DNA from 2 places in the Leucobacter alluvii genome. Region 1 is predicted to be linked to the other one. Evidence: predicted binding sites of a transcription regulator. Region 1 holds the regulator's gene; the other holds the start of a gene.
What was found. The regulator HrcA, encoded in region 1, represses chaperone genes, less so after heat shock. The targets are predictions, from matches to a motif close to TTNGCACTCGNNNNNNNCGAGTGCNAA.
Positions count from the first base shown of each region.

Region 2: the regulator HrcA is predicted to act here: its motif matches at 8,973-8,999, upstream of groES (co-chaperone GroES).

Region 1 is NZ_BAAAOP010000005.1:467,337-478,718, reverse strand. Features, by position in the region: gene ybeY (rRNA maturation RNase YbeY) at 1-312, opposite strand, end outside; gene ABFX18_RS06735 (PhoH family protein) at 309-1,355, opposite strand; gene ABFX18_RS06730 (HIT domain-containing protein) at 1,345-1,695, opposite strand; gene ABFX18_RS06725 (response regulator) at 1,727-2,449, opposite strand; gene ABFX18_RS06720 (sensor histidine kinase) at 2,446-3,804, opposite strand; gene ABFX18_RS06715 (cation:dicarboxylate symporter family transporter) at 3,988-5,367, shown strand; gene ABFX18_RS06710 (16S rRNA (uracil(1498)-N(3))-methyltransferase) at 5,384-6,160, opposite strand; gene dnaJ (molecular chaperone DnaJ) at 6,163-7,266, opposite strand; gene hrcA (heat-inducible transcriptional repressor HrcA) at 7,320-8,357, opposite strand; gene hemW (radical SAM family heme chaperone HemW) at 8,501-9,727, opposite strand; gene ABFX18_RS06690 (DUF1990 domain-containing protein) at 9,776-10,720, opposite strand; gene lepA (translation elongation factor 4) at 10,717-11,382, opposite strand, start outside.
Region 2 is NZ_BAAAOP010000012.1:73,672-85,053, forward strand. Features, by position in the region: gene ABFX18_RS11535 (glycerophosphodiester phosphodiesterase family protein) at 1-264, opposite strand, end outside; gene ABFX18_RS11540 (Bax inhibitor-1/YccA family protein) at 389-1,213, shown strand; gene guaA (glutamine-hydrolyzing GMP synthase) at 1,709-3,292, opposite strand; gene ABFX18_RS11550 (DUF3817 domain-containing protein) at 3,301-3,810, opposite strand; gene ABFX18_RS11555 (SURF1 family cytochrome oxidase biogenesis protein) at 3,866-4,714, opposite strand; gene ABFX18_RS11560 (GuaB3 family IMP dehydrogenase-related protein) at 4,725-5,846, opposite strand; gene guaB (IMP dehydrogenase) at 6,005-7,507, opposite strand; gene rarD (EamA family transporter RarD) at 7,583-8,506, opposite strand; gene groES (co-chaperone GroES) at 8,597-8,893, opposite strand; gene ABFX18_RS11580 (DUF4190 domain-containing protein) at 9,129-9,608, shown strand; gene ABFX18_RS11585 (THUMP-like domain-containing protein) at 9,649-10,887, shown strand; gene ABFX18_RS11590 (DUF981 family protein) at 10,959-11,382, opposite strand, start outside.

The DNA of each region.
Region 1 (11,382 bases):
ATGCCCAGCTGCCTCCGCCTGCACCTCCGCCACCTGCGGGCAGATGACGATGTCGCCGAGGAGGCCGGCCGGCGTCTGCGCATCGACCCGGCCGGGCCGCAGCTCATCCATCGGAAAGCTCAGCACGTCGGTCGGGCCGGGTTCGTCCATCCACTGCACGTGCAACCGCTCGATGGACGCCTCGTCCACGAACATCACGCCCACTTCAGTGTCGGGGTGCACGTAGAGCGACTCCAGCACGAACGCCGCGAGTCGCTGCACGCGGCCGACCTCGACCTCGATACCCGACTCGTTGTTGATCTCGACGCTCACGAGGCGTCTCCCTTCTGCCGCTGCGCGGACTGGTCGAACGCGCTGTAGGCGTCGACGATGCGACTCACCAGGTTGTGCCGGACGATGTCGTCGGAGCCGAGCTCGGCGAAGTGAATGTCTTCCACGTCGCCGAGGATGCGCTTGACGGCGCGCAGACCGCTGGTGGCGATCGGCAGGTCGACTTGCGTGACATCCCCGGTCACGACCATCTTGGAACCGTAGCCCAGTCGCGTCAGAAACATCTTCATCTGCTCGGGCGTGGTGTTCTGCGCCTCGTCGAGCACCACGAACGATTCGTTGAGCGTACGGCCGCGCATGTAGGCGAGGGGCGCGACCTCGATCGTTCCGCTCGCGAGCAGCTTCGGCACGACGTCGGCGTCCATCATGGATCCGATCGCGTCGAAGAGCGGCCGAAGGTACGGGTCGATCTTGTCTTCGAGCGTTCCGGGCAGGTATCCGAGTCGCTCGCCGGCCTCGACGGCGGGGCGGGTCAGGATGATCTTGGCCACTTCGCGTCGCTGCAGCGCCTGCACGGCCTTCGCCATCGCGAGGTACGTCTTCCCCGTTCCGGCCGGCCCGACGCCGAACACGATCGTGTGCGAGTCGATCGCGTCGACGTACGCTCGCTGGCCACGGGTCTGCGCCCGAACCGCATGCCCTCGCACGCTGACGATCGGCTCGCTCAGCATCTGCGCCGCCGTCGGCCCCTGTCCGTCATGCACCATTCGTGTCACTTCCTGCACATCGCGTCGCGTGACCGCACCGCTGCGCCTCGCGAGTTCGAGAATCTCTTCGACCACCTCTTCAGCCGAGCGCACCGCGCCGGCCGGGCCGCGCAGGGTCAGCACCTGATCTCGCGCATGGAACGTCACTTCCGGGTGCTGCGCCTCGAGGTCGGCGATCAGCTGATCCCGGTGCCCGAGGAACGAGGCGAGATCGACCCCCGCGAGCATCACCGTCCGCTGGAGCTCGGGATCGCCCGTGCGTGCGCTGTCACTCGACCCCGTGGCGGACTCGGCATCAATCGGAAGTTCAGGAGGCACCGAGCGATCGCTCCTCGAGGTTGCCTGCCAGCAGGTGGGCGTGCACGTGGAACACCGTCTGGCCGGCGGTCGCCCCGCTGTTGAAGATCAGGCGGTACTCGCCGTTGGCGTGCTCCTCCGCCAGACTCCGGGCGACAGCGACCATCTCGGCCAGCGTCTCCGGCTCGGCGGCGGCCAGTTCGGCGACGTTCGCGTACGCCGTCGATTTCGGAATCACGAGGATGTGCACCGGTGCCTGCGGGCTGATATCGGGGAACGCGAGCACCCGATCGGTTTCCGCGAGGATCTCGACGGGGATCTCGCCGGAAACGATCTTCGCGAACACGGTGTCTGCTGCCATGGTTCCAGTGTAGACGCTGGCGGCCGCTGGGTCAGTGCCGCTCGATCTCGGCGTTCCAGAGGTACTCGGTTTGCGGGCGGCCGCGAGCGCCGTACCGGGCGCGCCGCTCGGCTCGGCGGATCTCCGCGAGGTACTCCAGATACCGTCGGCTGACTTCTCGCGAGATCCCGAGCCGCCGTGAGATCTCGTGGGCGGTGCAGGTCCCGCAGGCTCGAAGCGCGGAAGAGACCTGCTCCAGGGTGTGCGTCGCGAGCCCTTTCGGCAACGGCGTGGTCTGGGCCGTGCGCAATGAGGCGAACATCCTGTCGACGTCGTGCTGCGTCGCCGTGCGACCCGCGGCCAGAGACCGACGGTGATACTCGCGGAACGCCTCGATCCTGGCTTTGAAGAGCGGGTAGGTGTAGGGCTTGATCAGATACTGCACGGCGCCCAGCGCCACCATCTCCCGCACCACATCGACGTCGCGCACCCCGCTCACCGCGATGACGTCCGTTCGCACGCCTCGCGCACGGACGTGGCGGAGTACATCGAGACCGGTGCCATCGGGCATCGTGACATCGAGCAGTGCGAGATCCGCGCGATTTGTCGAACGTGTGAGAGCGACGACGGCAGCGCGCGCACCGGAGCACTGTGCGACGACTTCGAACCCGCCCGCTCGCGCCAAATGCGCACGATGGAGTTCGAGTGCGAGCGGATCGTCGTCGACGGTGATGACGCGAATCGGCTCGCACCCGTCGCGCACGCTGCTCGTCATGGGTGTGCTTCCGGAGGGGAACCCGGGGGCGTCGCGGGCGCTGCGGTCGATGCCGCGCGTCGGGGCGAGCGCTCCGTGCGCACTGCCGGCAACCGCACGGTGAACGTCGTCGGAGATTCACGGGCGATGATGGTGCCACCGCATTCATGCACGATGCGAGCGACGAGCGCGAGTCCGACGCCCCTCCCCTCCACCTCGCGGTCGGTCGATGACCGCTTCGTCGAGACGCCCCACTCGAACATGCCGCTTCGAGCTTCACCGGAGAAGCCATCACCCGAATCCGAGACGTCGATCACTCCCTCGCCAGGAGCGCCCGCGCGCATCCGCAGCGCGACCTCTCGGGAGCGAGTGCTGCTCGTCGCGGCCGCGTCGATCGCATTGTCCAGCAGGTTGCCGATGACGGATACGAGTTCCATCGCCTCGATCGGAAGATCCGGGAGCTCCGGGTCGATATCGACGGCGATGGAGACGCCCCGCTCGGCGGCCTGCGCCGTTTTGCCGACGATCAGTGCGCTGACGGCCGGTTCGAGCGCGTCAGGCGCCGCCACGAGGTCGGCCAGTTCCTGGCTGCGATGCGCCGTCGCCGCGAGCATCTCGACGGCCTCGTCCTTCCGCCCCAGTTCGAGCAGGGCGATCGCGGCGTGCAGGCGGTTCGCGTGCTCGTGGGTCTGCGCCCTGAGCGACTCGCTGAGCGTCCGCAGCGAATCGTGAGAGATGATCGCGTCGCGAACCGCTTCGGCCGACAGGTCGCCGGTGATGCGGCGTGTGATTCTTCCGGCTCCGAATGCTGCGACGCCGCCGGTCACGGCGAAGGCTCCGCTCACGGCAAGGGCGAGGGGAATCTCGCGCGAGATCTCCTGAGCGACCGAGGTCACGGTGATTCCGACCGATACCCATCCGATCGTCGACCCGGATGGCCCGGCGACCGGAGCGATCGTGCGGATCGACGGGCCAAGCGTCCCCGTCCAGCGCTCGGTGAAGCGCTCCGGCCTGTCCGGTATGGTACCGCGGTACCGTTTCCCGATCTCTTCCGGATCGGGGTGCGTGAACCGTCTTCCCCTGGCATCCATCACCGTGACGTAGCTCACTCCGACGTCCCGTCGGAGCTCCGACATCCGCTGCTGCAGGGCTGTCACTCGTTCTGATTCGATCGGCCCCGCCAGCGCCTCAGCAGTTTCGGGCGCCGCGGCGATTGCGACTGCCAGAGCCTGGGTGGCGCGCTCAGTGCGTCGGTACTCGGCCCGCCGGCTATCCCACATGAGGACTGCGGTGACGATGACGCTCACGGTGAGCGCTCCGCCGAGCAGGATGACGAAGACGCGCGAGGTCGCGCTCGATGGTCGGCCGTGACTCATAGGTCACATTATCGCACGGTCACGTCGGGCCGGGCACGCGCTGCCGCTGGATTGCGGGTCCGATAAGCCCGAAACGCCCGGGCACCGCGCGAGCGGCTTAGCGTGATCAGCGCATCGCGGTGCTGCCGGAGCGGCACGCCGGATGCGATCGACATGGACAACGGCGTTCTCAGAAGGAGCAGCATGGCCGCGACAGCACTCACCGGATCCCGATCGGCACCGCGCAAACCCCGCCGGAGGGGGTGGGACAAACACACTTGGCTCTACGTCGCCGTGGTCATCGCGGTCGTGCTCGGAGCCGTGATCGGGCTCGTGGCGCCCGATTTCGCCGTCGGTCTCGAACCACTCGGCAAGGCATTCGTCGGACTCATCAAGATGATGATCGCGCCGATCATCTTCTGCACCATCGTCATCGGCGTCGGCTCCATCGCCACGGCCGCGACGGTCGGAAAGATCGGCGGGCTCGCCCTCGCCTACTTCATGACCATGTCCACATTCGCTCTGGCGATCGGCCTGGTCGTCGGCAACCTGCTCCACCCGGGAACGGGCCTCGACATGCAGGGAGCGGAGTACACGGTCACGGGCGAAAGCAGCAGCACGCAGGATTTCGTGCTCGGCATCATCCCGACGACGTTCTTCTCCGCGTTCACGGGCGAGAGCGTGCTCCAGGTCCTCTTCATCGCTCTCCTCGCGGGCTTCGCGCTCCAGGGCCTCGGCGAACGCGCGACGCCCGTCATGGACGCCATCAAGCACCTGCAGACGCTGGTCTTCCGCATTCTCAGCATGATCCTCTGGCTCGCCCCGCTCGGAGCATTCGGGGCCATCGCGGCTGTCGTCGGGAAGACCGGGATCGCAGCGATCTGGAGCCTCGGAGTGCTCATGCTCGGCTTCTACATCACCTGCATCGTCTTCATCGTCGGAGTGCTCGGCACCCTGCTCTATGCGGTCACGCGCGTCAACATCTTCGCAGTCATGAAGTACCTCGGACGCGAGTACCTGCTGATCGTGGGCACGTCGTCATCCGAATCGGCCCTGCCGCGGTTGATCGCGAAGATGGAACACCTCGGAGTCTCGAAACCCGTCGTCGGCATCACGGTCCCCACGGGGTACTCGTTCAACCTCGACGGCACCGCGATCTACCTGACCATGGCCTCGCTCTTCATCGCCGCCGGAATGGGAGACCCCATGAGCCTCAGCGAGCAGATCGGGCTGCTCGTCTTCATGATCATCGCTTCGAAGGGAGCCGCCGGTGTGACGGGCGCGGGACTCGCGACACTCGCGGGCGGATTGCAGGCGTACCGGCCTGAGCTCGTCGACGGGGTCGGCGTGATCGTCGGCATCGACCGCTTCATGTCGGAAGGGCGGGCGCTCACCAACTTCACCGGCAACGCTGTTGCGACGCTGCTCCTCGGATCATGGACGAAGCAGGTCGATATGCAGCGCGTGCATCGAGTGCTCCGCGGGGAGGCGCCATTCGATGAGACGACCCTCACCGGCGACAATCACGGCGACTCGGATTCCCACGCACGCGTCGAGGCGGATCCTCGCTTCCGGCGGCGCTGATCAGCGGCGGCCCGGCTCACCAGCGCTGGAACGCCGCATTCAGCACCGCGAGCGCAGCGGGACCGGCGGAGGAGGTCCGGAGCACCGTGTCGCCGAGGAGCAGAATCGATGCTCCGGCTTCCTCCAACCCGTCGAGCTCGTCGCCGGCGAACCCGCCCTCCGGTCCGACGACGAGCAGCAGCTCATCAGCCGGGTGCGCGGATTCGGCTGCGGACCGCGCCCACGTCGAGACCCGAGAGGTGCCGCGCGGGTGCAGCACGACGACCGTCTCCTGCTCGCGGCTCGCGATCTCGCGCAATCCGTCGAGCGAAACCGGCACGCGCACTTCGGGAATGCGCGCGCGCATCGATTGCTTCGACGCCTCTCGCGCGACGCGCCTCCACTTCGCGAGCCCCTTCGCGATCCTCTCCTGGGCACCGGAGCCATCCCAGCGGGAGACGGAACGCGCGGCCTGCCACGGCACGATGGCATCGACGCCGAACTCGGTCGCCTGCTCCACGGCTCGCTCGTCTCGGTCGCCCTTCGCGAGCGCCTGCACGAGCACCAGACGCGGACCGGCGGGCGGCGCTGACGGAATGACGCGATCGATGCGCACGGTGAAGCGATCCTTCGCGACCGACTCGACCGCGCCGTCCCCCAGTGCGCCGGCACCGTCGCCGATCGCCGTCCGCTCGCCGACGCGCAGGCGGCTCACGCGTACGGCGTGACGTCCCTCATCACCGCTCACCTCGACGAGCGACCCCGGAACGATGTCGGAAGCGTCGAGGTCTTCGCGGTAGTAGAGGTTGGCCACGCTCAGCCCTGACGGAAGAAGCGGTCGCGAATCTTGCCGAAGAAGCCCTGATGGAATTCGCCGAGGTGCGGAGCATCGTCCTTGCGCAGCGAGGCGAGCTGCCGCACCAGATCCTTCTCCCGATTCGAGAGCTTCGTCGGCGTGGCGACCTGCACGGCGATCTTCAGATCACCGCGCGTCGTGCTGCGCAGTCCCTGGATCCCGCGACCGCGAACCGTGAGCATGTCTCCGGATTGCACCCCCGGCTCGACCTCGACCTCGACCTCGCCGTCGAGGCCCGCGAGCTTCGCATCGGCGCCGAGAATCGCATCGGTCATGGAGAGCTGCATCGTGCACAGCAGGTCATTGCCGTCACGGCTGAAGATGTCGTGATGCATCACGCGGAACTCGATGAACAGGTCGCCGTTCGGCCCGCCGCCGGGGCCCACCTCGCCGCCGCCGCGCATCTGCAGGCGCGTGCCGGTGTCGATGCCGGAGGGAACCTCGATGGGGAAGGTGCGGCGCTCGCGCACGCGCCCCTTGCCCGCGCACTGCACGCAGGGATGCTCGATGATGGTGCCGTACCCCTGGCAGCTGCCGCACGGGTGCATGGTGACCACATTGCCGAAGAGCGACCGTACCTGGCGCTGCACCTGCCCCTGGCCACCGCAGACGTCGCAGGTGACGGGATGCGTGCCCGGCTGGCAGCAACTGCCCTGGCAGACTTCGCAGAGCACCGCCGTGTTCACGGTGATCTCGCGCTGCGTGCCGAAGATGACGTCTTCGAGCGAGACGTCGACCCGGATCATCGCGTCGTCCCCGCGCTCCGAGCGCGAACGCGGACCGCGCTGACCCGCACCGCCGAATCCGGCGCCGCCGAAGAAGGTCTCGAAGATGTCGCCGAACCCGGCGGCGCCCCCCTGCGAGCCGCCCATGTCGTAGTGCTGCCGCTGCTCGGGGTCGCTCAGCACGTCGTACGCATGCGTCACGCTCTTGAACTGCTCGGCCGCGTCCTCGCTCGGGTTCACGTCCGGGTGCAACTGGCGTGCCAGCCGCCGATAGGCCTTCTTGATCTCTTCGGCGCTCGCTTCGCGGGAGACGCCGAGGGTCTCGTAATGATCGGCCACGCTATATCGCTCCTCAGGTAGGGGTGTCGTCGGGTGGGCAGGAGGAGCGGCGGCTACCGCTCCTCCCCCAAGAATCGGTTGAGGTAGCGCGCGATCGCGCGCACTGTGGCGATGTTGCCGGCGTAGTCCATACGCAGCGGCCCCAATACGCCGAGTTTCGAGATCGCGATGCCGTCCTCGTACTTCGACGCGATGATCGAGGTCTCTGAGAGCCCGTAGGCCTCGTTCTCACGACCGATCGACGCCGAGACATCGCGGTCGTCGTGCACCAGCTCGCCGAGAAGTCGAAGCAGGGTGACCTGCTCCTCAATGGCTTCGAGCACGACGGGCAGCGATCCGGCGAACTCGCCATCCGGTCGGGAGAGGTTCGCGGCGCCAGCAACGGCGATGCGGTCATTGCGGTTGGCCTGCAATTGCCCCGACACCACCGCGAGCACGCGGCGCACGAGATCGGACTCGTCTGGTTGCGACCAGAGCGGCAGATCCTCCACGAGACGCGTCACCGCACCCGCAGCCGTCTCGACGTCGCTGCCCACCGCCGCATCGGCGATGCGCTGCCGGAGGCCGTGCACCCACGCCTCCGTGACGCGCGAGGCTGGAAGGAGGGCCACCTGCTGCTCCACCACTCCGCTGCCGAGAATCAGGACGCTGAGCACCCGATCCTCGCCGATCGCGACGAGGTCGATGTGACGCACGACCGTGCGGCGCAGCGACGGGTACTGCGCGACCGCGACCTGGTTGGTGAGCTGGGAGAGCATGCGCACCGTGCGCGCCATGACGTCGTCGAGGTCCGACGACTCGCCGAGGAAGCGCTCGATCGCGGATCGCTGCGCCGAACTCAACGGACGAATGCGTGCGAGCGTGTCGACGTAGAGCCGGTACCCCTTGTCCGTCGGCACGCGGCCCGAGGACGTGTGCGGCTGCGCAATGAGCTCGTCTTCCTCGAGCAGGGCCATGTCATTGCGAATGGTCGCTGCGGAGACGCCGAAGCTGTGGCGATCGACGATCGCCTTCGACCCGACGGGCTCGTTCGACGACACGTAATCGCCCACGATCGCGTGCAATACCGCGAGGCTGCGCTCCGAAACCATCGCCCCTCCTGACCCTGGCACTCACTTGTTCCGAGTGCCAAGTCTAGCGCAGGCACGGTGGCATGCGACCGCTACCGCTCCCAGCGAACACGGTCGTGCGAGGGGTCCACGAGCGGCGTCCCGCAGCCCCGACGGGGATGGGATCAGCCGCCCAGCAGTCGGTGCACGACGGTGTCGGCGAGCAGTCGCCCGCGCAGCGTGGGAACGAGGCGTCCGGCGATCGCGGCCCGCCCGTCGAGGAGCCCGTCCGCGATGAGCTGCGGGATCGAGCGACGTTCGTCGGCGCTCAGCACGTCAGCGGGAAGCCCGTCGACGATCCTGGTCTCGAGCAGGATGCGCTCCTCTCGCCGAGCCGCCTCCGACAGGGTCTCGCGCGAATGCGCGGGCGAGACGCCCTGCGCCATGCGCTGCGCGTATGCGCCCGGATGCTTCACGTTCCACCACCGCACTCCGCCCACGTGGCTGTGGGCTCCGGGGCCGGCCGCCCACCAGTCCTCACCCGTCCAGTACGAGAGGTTGTGGCGCGACCGCGTCTCCGGCGAGCGCGACCAGTTGCTGATCTCATACCAGGAGAAACCCGCCTCCGCGAAGCGGGCGTCGGCGAGCTCGTACATGTCGGCGTGCAGGTCCTCGTCGGGGGCGGCGACCTCCCCGCGTCGGATCTGCGCGGCGAGCTTCGTGCCGCGCTCGATGATCAGCGCGTAGGCCGAGATATGGTCGGGTTCGCAGGCGAGCGCTGCATCGATCGAGCGCTCCCAATCAGCGAGGCTCTCGCCCGGCGTGCCGTAGATGAGATCGACGCTCACCTGGAGCCCGGCATCGCGCGCCCACTGCGTGACCAGCGGCACGCGCTCAGGGGTGTGCGTGCGGTCGAGCGTCGCGAGCACGTGCGGCACGGCGGACTGCATGCCGAAACTCACGCGCGTGAATCCCGCGTCGGCCAGCGTTCGCAGGTACTCGGCGTCGACCGAGTCGGGATTCGCCTCCGTCGTCACCTCAGCCCCGTCGGCCAGCCCCCACTCAGCCCGGATGCGCCCGAGCATGCGAGCGAGATCGTCGGCCGGCAGCAGCGTCGGCGTGCCCCCGCCGAAGAACACGGTCGATACCTGCCGTTCCGGAAGCCCGGCGAGTCGCAGCACGCGGCCGCCCAGGGTCAGCTCCTGCTCCACCTGCGCGGCGTAGTCGCCCCGCGAGGTGCCGCCGAGCTCACTGGCCGTGTACGTGTTGAAATCGCAGTATCCGCAGCGCACTCGGCAGTACGGCACGTGCACGTACACGCCGAAGTTGCGGGCATGCGCGCCGACCGCGACCTCGGGTGGGAGCGCGCAGTCCTCCGGGGCGGGGTCTCCCTCAGGCAGCGCGCTCGGCACGGCGGTCTCCCGATCCTGCGTTCCACTCGGGGCAGAACTGCCCCCTCATCACGACCGTCTACTGGGTCGGCGCTGGTGAGTCGGGCCGTTCGCGTCGGCGCCCGGCAGATGGCCGGGGGCGTCGTCTTGCTCCGCGATGCCATCCGACGCCTGCGCAAGCTCGGGCTCGGGAGCAGCCTCAGGCTCGGGCTCGGGCTCGGGCTCGGGCTCGGGCTCGGGCTCAGCCTCGGGCTCGGTCGCCTGTACAGGCTCGGGCGCAGCCTCGGGCTCGGCATCCGGCGCCGCATCGACAGCTGGCTCCGCCGCGGGGGTCTCCGCCTGCACGGCCGGGCCGAGATCCGGAACGGGCTGAGCACCGGGAGCGAGCGCGGCGATCCCGCGCTTGACGGCATCGAGCGCGGCACGGACGTCCGCGCGGCCGCGCAGGCCGAGCAAACCGTTCTTCGGCGCTGCGACGAACCCGCGGGCGACGGCCCACACCGTGTCGTCGGCGCGGAACTCGATCAGGAAGAGCTGCTCGCCGACAGCGCCGGCTTCGTCACCGGTCCCCCACGCGAACCCGACGCGGCGCTCCTCGTCCACGGTGTACACCACGAGCACGTTTCGGGGATCCTGCCCCTCGAAGTGCAGCACCGCGGTGGTTCCCGAGACGATGTACGGTTCGCCGTCTGGGCCGAACTGCTCCTCGACCTCACCAGCGGCCTCCGGCATTCCGTCACCGTTGAAGCTCGGGCCCACGTATTCCGAACCAGCGCCTCGAACGATGTCGGTCACACGCACGCCGGATCCGCGCTGCGCGCCCCAGGTCATCAGCAGGCTGGACGCGATCAAGAATCGCTCCTGGCCGCTTCCGAGGCGGAGCTCCTCCTCGTACGGGGTCATGCCCTCGGGCGGGAACCGAACGATGTCGGGGTCTTTCGAAGCTCCGACGGCCGCATAAGCGACCGGCATCTCCACGTGGCTGCTGCGGCGGGCCGGCTGATCCTTGCTCATCGCTTGCCCCCTTCCTTCCCCTCCACATCCCCGGAGAGCGCGGCGATGAAGGCCTCCTGCGGCACCTCGACGCGGCCCACCATCTTCATGCGCTTCTTGCCCTCTTTCTGCTTCTCAAGCAGCTTGCGCTTGCGACTGATGTCGCCGCCGTAGCACTTCGCCAGCACGTCCTTGCGGATCGCGCGAATCGTCTCGCGGGCGATCACGCGCGCGCCGATCGCGGCCTGGATCGGCACTTCGAACTGCTGGCGCGGGATGAGCTTGCGCAGGCGTTCGGCCATCATCGTGCCGTACGAGTACGCGTTGTCGCGGTGCACGATCGCGCTGAAGGCGTCGACAGCTTCTCCCTGTAGCAGAATGTCCACCTTCACCAGGTCCGCCTCCTGCTCGCCCATCGGCTCGTAGTCGAGGCTCGCGTAGCCCTGGGTGCGACTCTTCAGGTGGTCGAAGAAGTCGAAGACGATCTCGCCGAGCGGAATGCTGTAGCGCAGCTCGACGCGCTCGCCCAGGTACTCCATTCCCAGCAGATTGCCGCGGCGGCTCTGGCAGAGCTCCATGATCGCGCCGACGTAGTCCTTGGGCGCCAGAATGGCCGTCTTCACGACGGGCTCGCGCACGCTCGAGATCTTGCCATCGGGGTACTCCGACGGATTCGTCACGGT
Region 2 (11,382 bases), on a different contig from region 1:
CCACCCGGTCAGCCGTTCACCGTCGACCGTCTTGGTCGTGCGGCGGTCGGCGAACTCGGGGCGATCAGCGACATCGGTGGTGCCAGAGATCTCGTTCTCGTGCCGCACGACGAGCACGCCATCACGCGTCGCGACGATGTCGGGCTCCACGAGATCCGCGCCCATCTCGCACGCGAGACGATAGGCCGACGCCGTGTGCTCGGGGCGGTACCCCGACGCTCCGCGGTGGCCGATGATGAGCGGGCGGCGTTCCAGGCTGACCATGGCTTCAGCCTAGGGCAGGCGACCGTTGCGCCCTCGGTGAACGGCGTCCAAGAGTCACAGCCGATCCGAAGCGCCGACTCGATACACTGAATCAGACCCATACGCCTGGAAAGGATCCTGACGCATGAGCAACCCGGCTCTCAGCAACAACCCGGCACTCAACGGTAAGACACTTACCGCCGATGAGTTGCGCCGCATCTACGAACAGCCCGCTGCGCAGACCCAGCGTCCGGGTGTCGACACTCCCGCGGCGGAGGCGTCGTACGGGGGCATCCAGCATCCCCCGGTCGCACCATCCGACAAGCCGATGACGTACGAGAACACGATCTCGAAGACCGTCATGCTCTTCGTCATCGTGCTCGCCTTCGGTGCCGTCGGATGGTTCATGCCGGCTCTCGCACTCCCGGCCGCGATCATCGGCCTCGTTCTCGGTCTCGTGAACTCGTTCAAGAAGCAGCCGAGCGTGCCGCTCATCGTCTTGTACGCGGTCTTCCAGGGCGTCTTCCTCGGGGGCATCTCGGGCATCTTCGAATCGCAGTGGTCGGGTATCGTCTCGCAGGCGATCATCGGCACCCTGGCCGTCTTCGCGACGGTCCTGATCCTGTTCCGCAACGGCAAGGTGCGCACCAGCCCGAAGATGAACAAGATCTTCATGGTCGCGATCTTCGGGTACCTCGCGTTCTCCCTCGTCAACGTCGTGCTCATGCTCACCGGCGTGAACCAGGACCCCTGGGGCATGCGCAGCGGCCCGCTGGGCGTCGCGATCGGCGCGCTCGCCGTACTGCTCGCCTCTTACTCGCTGGTCATGGACTTCGAGCTCATTCAGAACGGTGTCAAGAATCGCGTCCCCGAGAAGTGGGCATGGTCGGCCGCATTCGGTCTGATGGTCACGCTGATCTGGCTCTACGTGGAGATCCTGCGCATCCTCGCGATCCTGCGCGGCGACTGACCAGTTCTTCGATACGCACGTCACACGAACGGGCTCGGCGCTTCGGCGCCGGGCCCGTTCGTCTATCTTGGCCTTGGGGGCGCCGCGACCGGGAGGGGCTGCGCTCGGCCTTCCTGGCCTCCGGCATTCCCATCTTCGCGCCTCTCCGGCATTCGACCTTCAGAGTCTGGGCCCTTCCGGCATTTCCGGCCGTCCTCACTCGCGCGAGAGCGCAGTTCGTGCGCACGCCGGACAAAGCGCGGTGCCGAACTGCGCTCTCGCGCCCCTGTCGCGACCCTGCTCACCCCACGCAGCCCCCGAGCATCGGTCGCCGCCACTCGATCGCCGCCGATCGAGTGCCACCCTGCGCACTTCCACTCGCGCGAGCAACAGAAAAGCCCGGCCGAAGCCGGGCTGTTCTGCTACTCCCACTCGATCGCCGGCGATCGAGTGCCACCCTGCGCACTTCCACTCGCGCGAGCAACAGAAAAGCCCGGCCGAAGCCGGGCTGTTCTGCTACTCCCACTCGATGGTTCCCGGCGGCTTCGACGTGACGTCGAGCACCACCCGGTTGACCTCTGGGACCTGATTGGTGATGCGGTTCGAGATGCGCGCCAGCACGTCGTACGGCACGCGCGTCCAGTCCGCGGTCATGGCGTCCTCTGACGAGACCGGGCGCAGCACGATGGGATGTCCGTAGGTGCGGCCGTCCCCCTGCACCCCCACGGAGCGCACGTCGGCGAGCAGTACCACGGGGCACTGCCAGATCGTGTTGTCGAGGCCGGCGATCGTGAGCTCTTCTCGCGCGATCGCGTCAGCCTCGCGAAGCACCTCGAGGCGCTCCCGCGTCACCTCGCCGACGATCCGGATGCCGAGGCCGGGCCCCGGGAACGGCTGGCGCCCGACGATGGCTTCGGGGATGCCAAGTTCGCGGCCGATCGCGCGCACCTCGTCCTTGAACAGCGCACGGAGGGGTTCGATCAGCTCGAAGTCCAGGTCCTCGGGCAGGCCGCCGACGTTGTGGTGCGACTTGATGTTCGCGGTGCCCGATCCTCCGCCCGACTCGACCACGTCGGGGTAGAGCGTTCCCTGCACGAGGAACTTGATGGGCTCGCCCTCCGCTTTGGCCTCAGCGACGAGGTCGAGCTGCACCTGCTCGAACGCGCGAATGAACTCGCGGCCGATGATCTTTCGCTTCTGCTCCGGATCCGTCACGCCCGCGAGGTGGCCGAGGAAGGTGTCAGCGGCTTCGACGGTGACGAGACGCACGCCCGTGGATTCGACGTAGTCCTTCTCGACCTGCTCGCGCTCACCCTTGCGGAGCAGCCCATGATCGACGAATACGGCCGTGAGCTGGTCGCCGATCGCCTCGTGGACCAACGCCGTCGACACAGCCGAGTCGACGCCGCCCGACAGCGCGGAGATCACGCGGGCGCTGCCGACCTGTTCGCGGATGCGCGCGACCTGCTCGGCGATCACATTGCCGGCGTTCCAGTCCGGCGCGATCCCGGCGACGTGGTGCAGGAAGTTCTCGAGGATCTGCTGCCCGTGGTCCGAGTGCTTCACCTCGGGGTGCCACTGCACGCCGTACAGCTTGCGCTCGGCGGAACCGAACGCGGCGACGGGCGTCACCGCGGTCTTCGCGAGCACCTCGAATCCTTCGGGCGCCGCCTGAACCGCGTCTCCGTGACTCATCCAGACGTTCTGAGCATTCGGCTGCCCGCCGAGAAGCGCCCCGCCGTCACCGACGACGTGCGCATCAGTCGCGCCGTACTCGCGGTCGCCGGTGTTGCCGACGGTGCCGCCGAGAGCGCGGGCCATCACCTGGAAGCCGTAGCAGATCCCGAGCACCGGAATGCCGAGATCGAAGACGCTCGCGTCGAATGCGGGGGCGCCTTCCTCGTACACCGACGAAGGACCGCCCGAGAGCACGATGCCGAGCGGGTTGCGCGCCTGCACGTCCGCAGCGGTAATGGTGTGGGGCACGAGCTCGGAGTAGACGCCGGCTTCGCGCACGCGTCGCGCGATGAGCTGCGCGTACTGCGCGCCGAAATCGACTACGAGAACCGGACGGTGATCCGTCTCCGGCTGTTCTGACAGTGTCGCCATTATCGCTCCAGTGAGCCTTTCGAGGTGGTGGCGGACGATGCCGCAGCGGTCGGGTGTGAAGTGTCGGGCGCGAGCGCGCTCTCGCGAGAATCGAGGAAGCCGTCGACCTCGCGAACGATTCGGGCTTCGAGGAAGAACGACATGAACGGGATGACTCCGCCGAGCGCGATGAGGAGGAACCGCATGAAGCCCCAGCGCATCGGGCTCCACAGCAGGAAGTCGGAGATGAGATAGACCACGTAGAACCAGCCGTGCGCGATGAGGATCGCCTTGAACAGGTCGAATCCGCTCGCCTGGAAGTCGGATTCGAGGCCTTCGGGCGCGAGCTCGTAGAAGTGCGCGAAGCCGTCTTCGGTGAAGAGGTACAGCTGCACGTTGAACGCGTACTTCATCACCATGACGGCGCAGAGCATCAGCAGCATGACACCCGTGACCACCGAGGTCACCTTGTAGAAACTCAGGGCTTTGCGAATACGGGGGTAGTCGGCGGGCTTGGGCTGCAGCTGCATGGCTTCCATTCTACGGCGGGCGAACGACACCGATGACCGAGGTGCCGTGGGAGGATCAGGGGGTGGTTTCCGCTTCGAGCAGGAGCATCTCGTGCTCCTTCTCCCACGCGTCTCTCGCGAGGCGATACCAGAAGAAGACGGCGAAGCCGCCGAACACGAGCCATTCGATGGCGTAGAACACGTTCAGCCAGTTCACGGCGTCGGCCGGCAGCGGAGCGACGGAATCGATCGCCTCGAGCGCCGCGTCGTCGAGGACGGCGGCTGATCCTGCATCGTCGTGCAGCACCAGGTAGCCGGAGTAGACAGGCCCGTCCACGGAGCCCCAGAGGTTCGCGAGCGCGGCGGGCACCATGGCGTGCATCGTCATCGGGTCTTCGTCCGCGTCGGGCACTCGGGGCGCTTCGGGTGGCATGTACCTGCCCGTGAGTTCGAGGGTCTCTGCCGTCTGGTCGCCGTCGGCGAGCGCATCGGCGGCCCGCTCGGCCTCTGCAATGGAAGGAGCCCACCCCACGGCGACGGCGAGGTGCGCGCCCGGCTCCGCGTCGGGCCCGTCCGTCACCAGGTTGCCGACGACCCACGCCCCGCTCGCACCACCGTTCTCGCGCGGTGACACGACGGAGAAGTCGTCAGCGACGAACGTCCCGTCGAGATGCACGACGACGCCTGCTGCGGCGTCGGTGACCCCCTGCTCGAAGGAGGTCACGCTCGCGAGCGGCCGCTCCGACTCGGTGTCCACCTGGTCCTGCTGCTGCGACTGGACGGCGATGCCCGCCTGCCACTGCGCGAGCGCTGCGAACGCGACGGCGACGCCGAGCGCCAGCAGGAGGGCGAGGATCCAGCTCGGCCGACGCATCACCTGGGCGAGCGTCGGCTCACCCAGGTATTCCAGCTTGCGCGAAGACACGGTGCGAGGCTTAGCGCTCGGCGTAGACGACGCCGACGCGCTGGAACTCCTTGAGCTCCGAATACCCGGTCGTCGCCATCGCGCGGCGCAGTGCGCCGATCAGGTTCGCACTGCCGTCGGCCACGTTCGCCGGGCCGTTCACGATCTGGGCGAGCGGCGCGACCGAACCGACCTGCACCCGCTTGCCGCGCGGGAGGTCCTCGTGGTGCGCCTCCTGGCCCCAGTGCCATCCGCGACCGGGTGCGTCAGACGCCTTCGCGAGCGTGCTCCCCAGCATCACCGCATCGGCGCCGCAGGCGATCGCCTTGATCAGATCTCCGGAGGTGCCGAGGCCGCCGTCGGCGATGACGTGCACGTAGCGGCCGCCCGACTCGTCGAGGTAGTCGGAGCGCGCACCGGCTACATCGGCGATCGCGCTCGCCATCGGTGCGCGAATGCCCAGTGTGGCGCGCGTCGTCGACGACGCTCCCCCGCCGAAGCCGACGAGCACGCCGGCCGCACCGGTGCGCATGAGGTGCAGCGCCGACTGGTACGTCGCGGCCCCTCCCACGATGACGGGAACGTCGAGCTCGTAGATGAACTGCTTCAGGTTGAGGGGTTCGCGGCCCTCCTGCGAGACGTGCTCCGCCGAGACGGTGTTCCCGCGGATCACGAAGAGGTCGACGCCAGCGTTCACGACGGTCTCGGTGAACTGAGCCGTGCGGTGCGGTGACAGCGCACCGGCGACCGTGACCCCGGCGTCGCGGATCTCGCCGAGCCGCGCGGTGATGAGCTCTGCTTGGATCGGAGCCGCGTACAGCTCGCGCATCCGCGCCACCGCCGCGAGTTCGTCGTCGACGGTCGCGAGTTCCGCGAGGAGCGGCTCGGGATCCTCGTGACGCGTCCACAGACCCTCGAGGTTGAGGACGCCGAGACCGCCGAGCTCGCCGAGCGCGATGGCCGCGGCGGGAGACATGACGGAGTCCATCGGAGCGCCGAGCACCGGGATGTCGAATTGGAAGGCGTCGATCGACCACGCGGTCGAGACGAGCTCCGGGTCGCGCGTGCGCCGCGTCGGCACGATGCCGATCTCGTCGAAGGTGTACACGCGCCGTGCACGCTTACCGCGGCCGATCTCGATCTCGTTACTCACCCGCCCAGTCTATCTGGCGGCGGCTGAGCATGCCGAGCGCGCGGGCCGCGTCTGCCTGCTGCCGGAGCCGGGCGAGGTGCATTCTGCGGCCGGGATGTGCCCTGCACACGCAGAAGGGCCCGGATCGAAACCGACCCGGGCCCTTCGCCGTGCACGTCTCAGCGCTTGTAATTCGGCGCTTCGACGACCATCTGCACGTCGTGCGGGTGCGACTCCTTCAGCCCCGCCGACGTGATGCGCACGAAGTTGCCGCGCTCCTTGAGGTCGGTGATCGAACGGGCGCCGACATAGAACATCGACTGACGCAGGCCGCCGATCATCTGGTGGCTGACGGCTCCGACCGGTCCGCGGTAGGGCACCTGCCCTTCGATGCCTTCAGGAATGAGCTTCTCATCGCTCGGCACGTCCGCCTGGAAGTAGCGGTCCTTCGAGTACGACGTGCGCTCGCCGCGCGTCTGGAGAGCGCCGAGCGATCCCATGCCGCGGTAGTTCTTGAACTGCTTGCCGCCGACGAAGACCAGATCCCCGGGGCTCTCATCGGTACCGGCGAGCAGGGAGCCCATCATGACCGAGGACGCACCGGCGACGAGCGCCTTGGCGATGTCGCCCGAGTGCTGCAGACCGCCATCGGCGATCACGGGCACACCCGCAGGGGTCGCGGCTTTCGCCGCTTCGTACACTGCCGTGACCTGGGGCACACCGACACCCGCGATGACGCGCGTCGTGCAGATCGACCCGGGGCCGACGCCGACCTTCACCGCGTCTGCGCCGGCATCGACGATGGCTTTGGCGCCCGCGAACGTCGCGACGTTGCCGCCGATGACGTCGACGGCAGCGAATGCCGGGTCGGCCTTGATCTTCGCGATGATGTCGAGCACGCCCTTGCTGTCACCGTTCGCGGTGTCGACGACGAGCACATCGACGCCGGCCTCGACGAGGGCGCTCGCGCGCTTCCATGCGTCGCCGAAGAACCCGACGGCGGCTCCGACGCGCAGCCGACCTGCTTCGTCTTTGGTGGCGAGCGGGTACTGCTCTTCCTTGTCGAAGTCCTTCACCGTGATGAGGCCAGTGAGACGACCCTCTTCGTCGACAAGCGGGAGCTTCTCGATCTTGTGCTTGCGGAAGATCGCCGCCGCGTCTTCTCGGGAGATCCCGCGAGGCCCGGTGATGAGCGGCATGCGCGTCATCGCGTCCTCGACCCGCACCTGGGAGCGGTCCTTCGGATCGATGAATCGCATGTCGCGGTTCGTGATGATGCCGAGCAGCACATCGTTGGAGTCGACGACGGGGAGACCCGATACGCGATACTCACCGCAGATCGCATCGACTTCTGCCACGGAAGCGTCGACGGAGGTCGTCACGGGGTTCGTGATCATGCCGGCTTCGCTGCGCTTCACCCGGTCGACCATCTCGGCCTGATCCTGGATCGACAGATTGCGGTGCAGGATGCCGAGACCGCCGTTGCGTGCCATGGCGACCGCCATGCGGGTCTCCGTCACCGTGTCCATCGCCGCCGAGATCAACGGGATCTGGAGCCGGATGCGCCGGGTGAGCTGGGTCGAGGTGTCCGCCTCGCTGGGGATGACGTCGGTGTGCGCGGGCAGCAGCAGCACATCGTCGTAGGTCAGACCGGTGAACGCGAAGGGGTCACGCTGTTCCATGGAACCTCTATCTGTGTAGTGGGTGGGGCTCTCAGAGATTCGCGGGCGACCGGGATGCGGCGCCCGTACCGTCTCTCAGTCTAGGGGAATCGGGGCCGTGTTGACCTGCGCCGTCGGCGAACGCCGGAGTTGCAGCACCATGTCGACGATCAGGATCACGAGCGCGATCCAGACGCCGATGAAGCCGATCCAGCGTCCTGTCGTGATCTCCTCCTGCGTGACGAATGCACCGTAGAAGAATCCGAGGATCGGCGTCAGGAACTGCAGGAATCCGATGTGCGCGAGCGGCAGTCGTCGGGTGGCTTCGCCGAACAGGATCAGCGGGATGGCGGTCACGATGCCGCTGAACAGCACCAGCGTGGTGATGCCGGTGCCGAACGTGAAGGCCGTCAACCCGGAGGTCGCCGCGATCAGGCCGAGCTGCACCGCGGCGACCGGAAGGGTGGCGAAGGTCTCGATCGTGAGCCCGGTGATGCCGTCCACCGTTTCGCCCGCGTGCTTGTGCACGGCCCCGTAGAGACCGAAGGAGAGCGCGATGCCGAGGGCGATCCATGGGAAGGAGCCGTACGCGATTGCGGCGATCAGCACGCTGACGCCCGCGATGATCACCGCGATCCACTGCAGGCGGCTGAGGCGCTCCTTGCGGAACACGACTCCGATGAGAATGGTGAACAGCGGATTGATGAAGTAGCCGAGCGACGTCTCGAGCACATGGCCGGTCATGACGCCGATGATGAAGATCTGCCAGTTCGCATACAGGAAGAGCGCGGAGAGCGCGAACCATCCGAGCAGTCTGGGAGTGCGCAGGATCACCGCGACTCGCTGCCACCGCCGTGTGACGGTGACGAGCAGTACGCAGAAGATCAGCGTGGTCGCGACCCGCCAGGGCACGACCTCGAGGGGGCCGACCATCGCGATGAGTCCGAAGTAGAAGGGGAACGCGCCCCACCAGAGATATGCGCCGAGACCGAATCCGAGTCCCGCACGTGTCCGCTGCATCGAAGCAGTCTACTCCCGACGCACCCCCGGGTACGACAGCGGCCCCGCCGATCCCGGAGGATCGGCGGGGCCGCTGCGGAAGCGCCGCTGTTAGCGGGTGACGACGGCGAGGATGTCGCGAGCGGAGAGGACGAGGTAGTCCTCACCGCCGACCTTGACCTCGGTGCCGCCGAACTTCGAGTAGATCACGATGTCGCCGGTGGCGACGTCGAGCGGGATACGGGTGCCCGAGTCGGAGATTCGACCGGGACCCACCGCGACAACTTCGCCCTCCTGGGGCTTTTCCTTGGCGCTATCGGGGATCACGAGACCGGAAGCGGTGGTCTGCTCTGCCTCGACCTGCTTGATAACGATACGATCCTCGAGCGGCTTGATGGCGACCGACACGGTTGACCTCTTTCCAATGTCTGAAGTGTTTCCGCGCCCGCCCCATGCGAGCGCGTCTACCCAGAGTCTATGGCTCCCGTTGGCACTCGTGCAAGGGGAGTGCCAGCGTCGCGGCACGGAATCGCCGACAGCGAACAGTGCGCCGTGCCTAGAATGGAATCACGCCCTGGACTGGCATCGCCAGCGGGTCCGCGGCTCGCACCCGCTTGATTCGACGCCAACCGATGGAGGAGCAATGTCCACGCCTCAGTACCCCGAGCAGCCCACCACCCCCCTGCCGCACCTGGACCAGGACGCGACCCCGGGCCAGCAGGGCCAGACCCCGCCCCAGACGAGCGCTCCGCAGCCCCCCGCGTACCAGCCGCCGCAGAGCTACAGCTCGCAGGCGTACGGCTCGCAGGGGTACGGATCGCGGTCGACGGCGCCCATCCCGACGGGGACCACCCTCGACAAGACGAACACGTTCGCGTTCCTCTCGATCATCTTCGCATTCCTGAGCCCCGTCGCCGGAATCGTCTTCGGGCACATGGGGCTCAGCCAGATCAAGCGCACGGGTGATTCGGGCCGCGGCATCGCGCTGACCGGGCTCATCATCAGCTACGCCTACTTCGTGCTGCTCGCACTCTTCATCGTCGTGTACATCGGCTTCCTCTTCACCATCTTCGCGGCTCTGGGAAGCTCGCTGTCAGGTTTCGATTCCTACTCCTCGTACTGACATGACTGATGCGCCGAGCGCATCGGGGCGGCCTCGGAGCATGGCTCCGGGGCCGCCCCCATTCGTCGAGCCCCCGCCCGGTTGGGAGTTCCTCCTCACCGATCAGGGTCTCGCCGCTCTCGCCGAGGCGACCCTCGAACTCGAGAGCGGCGCCGCACCGGACGCGGTCAATCGCCGCCTGAGGACGCTCGGGCGAGCGCCCGAGGAAGCAGCCGCCCTCCTCACGCAGGCGCAGTTGCGCGAACGGGCGCGTGCGAAGTTCGGTCCCCTCGCGAGCGAACTGCTGTTCACTCCGGCTGGGCTGGAGCAGGCGAGCAGGATCTCGGTGTCGCGCGGACATGCGGCCCGGTTCAGCGACGCCGGATGCGAACGGGTGGCCGACCTCGGCTGCGGCATCGGCACGGAATCGATCGCGATGCTCGAGCATGGCATCGCTCCCGAGGCTGTGGAACTGGATGGGTTCACCGCTCGACTCGCCGAGCACAACCTCGCGACCGTCGCCGCCCGGCGCGGGAGCCGCGCCCCTCGCGTGCGCACGGCCGACGCCGTCGATGTCGACCTCTCGGGAATCGACGGAGCGTTCCTCGATCCCGCGCGGCGCACCGCTGGACACCGCGAGACCCGCCGCCTCTCCTCCCCCGACGACTATTCGCCGTCGCTCGATTTCGCCTTCGGCATCGGATCTCGGATGCCGACGGGCGTCAAACTGGGTCCGGGGCTCGATCGAGACCTCATACCAGGAGAGGCAGAGGCCCAGTGGGTCTCCGTCGACGGGCATGTCGTCGAGACCGCGCTCTGGTTCGGCGCGCTCGCGAGACCAGGGATCGCTCGCGCGGCACTGGTGCACCGGGGCGGCGAGATTCACGAGATGACGGCGTCTGGCGATGCTCCCGATGTCGACGTCCGTTCGATGGGCGAGTATCTCTACGAGCCCGATGGGGCCGTGATTCGCGCGCGTCTCATCGGTGCGCTTGCAGAGCATCTGGGCGCTGGCATGATGAGCGCCGGCATCGCGTATCTCACCGGAGACGAACTGGTCGCAACGCCGTTCGCGCAGACCTTCCGCCTGCTCGAACGGCTGCCCGTCAAGGAGAAGGCTCTGCGAAGGGTGCTCGCCGCGCGGGGCATCGGCACGCTCGAGATCAAGAAGCGCGGCGCCGACGTCGATCCCGCGGCCTTGCGCGCGCGACTGCGCCTGCGCGGAGCGGAGCACGCCACCCTGCTGCTCACGCGCGATGAGACCGGAAAGCACTGCGCGCTCCTCGCGGAGCGCTGCTGATCGCATCCTGTGCATCGCACGGAAGGCCCGAGGCGGATGCGCCCCGGGCCTTCGCACATGCAGCGGACTCGTTACTGGTCCAGCTGCTCCAACTGCTGCTGCAGGTTCGGGTCGTTCAGCGCGGCGCCGATGACGAGCGCAACGACGATCATCGCGATGATCGAGATGACGATGGCGAGGGCGCCGGTGATGATGCCGGTGAGGGCCATCCCCTTCGGCTGCCCCTTCTTCCGCGCCACGATGCCGAGCACCAGCGCGACCACGCCGCCGATGATGCCGACGATGCTCACCGGCCACGAGATCAGGAGGCTCACGATGCCCACGATCATCGACGAGAGCGCGAGCCCCTTCGGCTGAGCAGGACCGCCCGAGTATGCCGGAGCGCCGGGGTTCGTCGCTGCGGGGTCGTACGCCGGAGCGCTCGGCGCGGTGTGCGCGTTCGGAGTGTGCGCGTTCGGGGTGCCGGACGGCGCGGGCGGGGGCGGAACCGGGTTC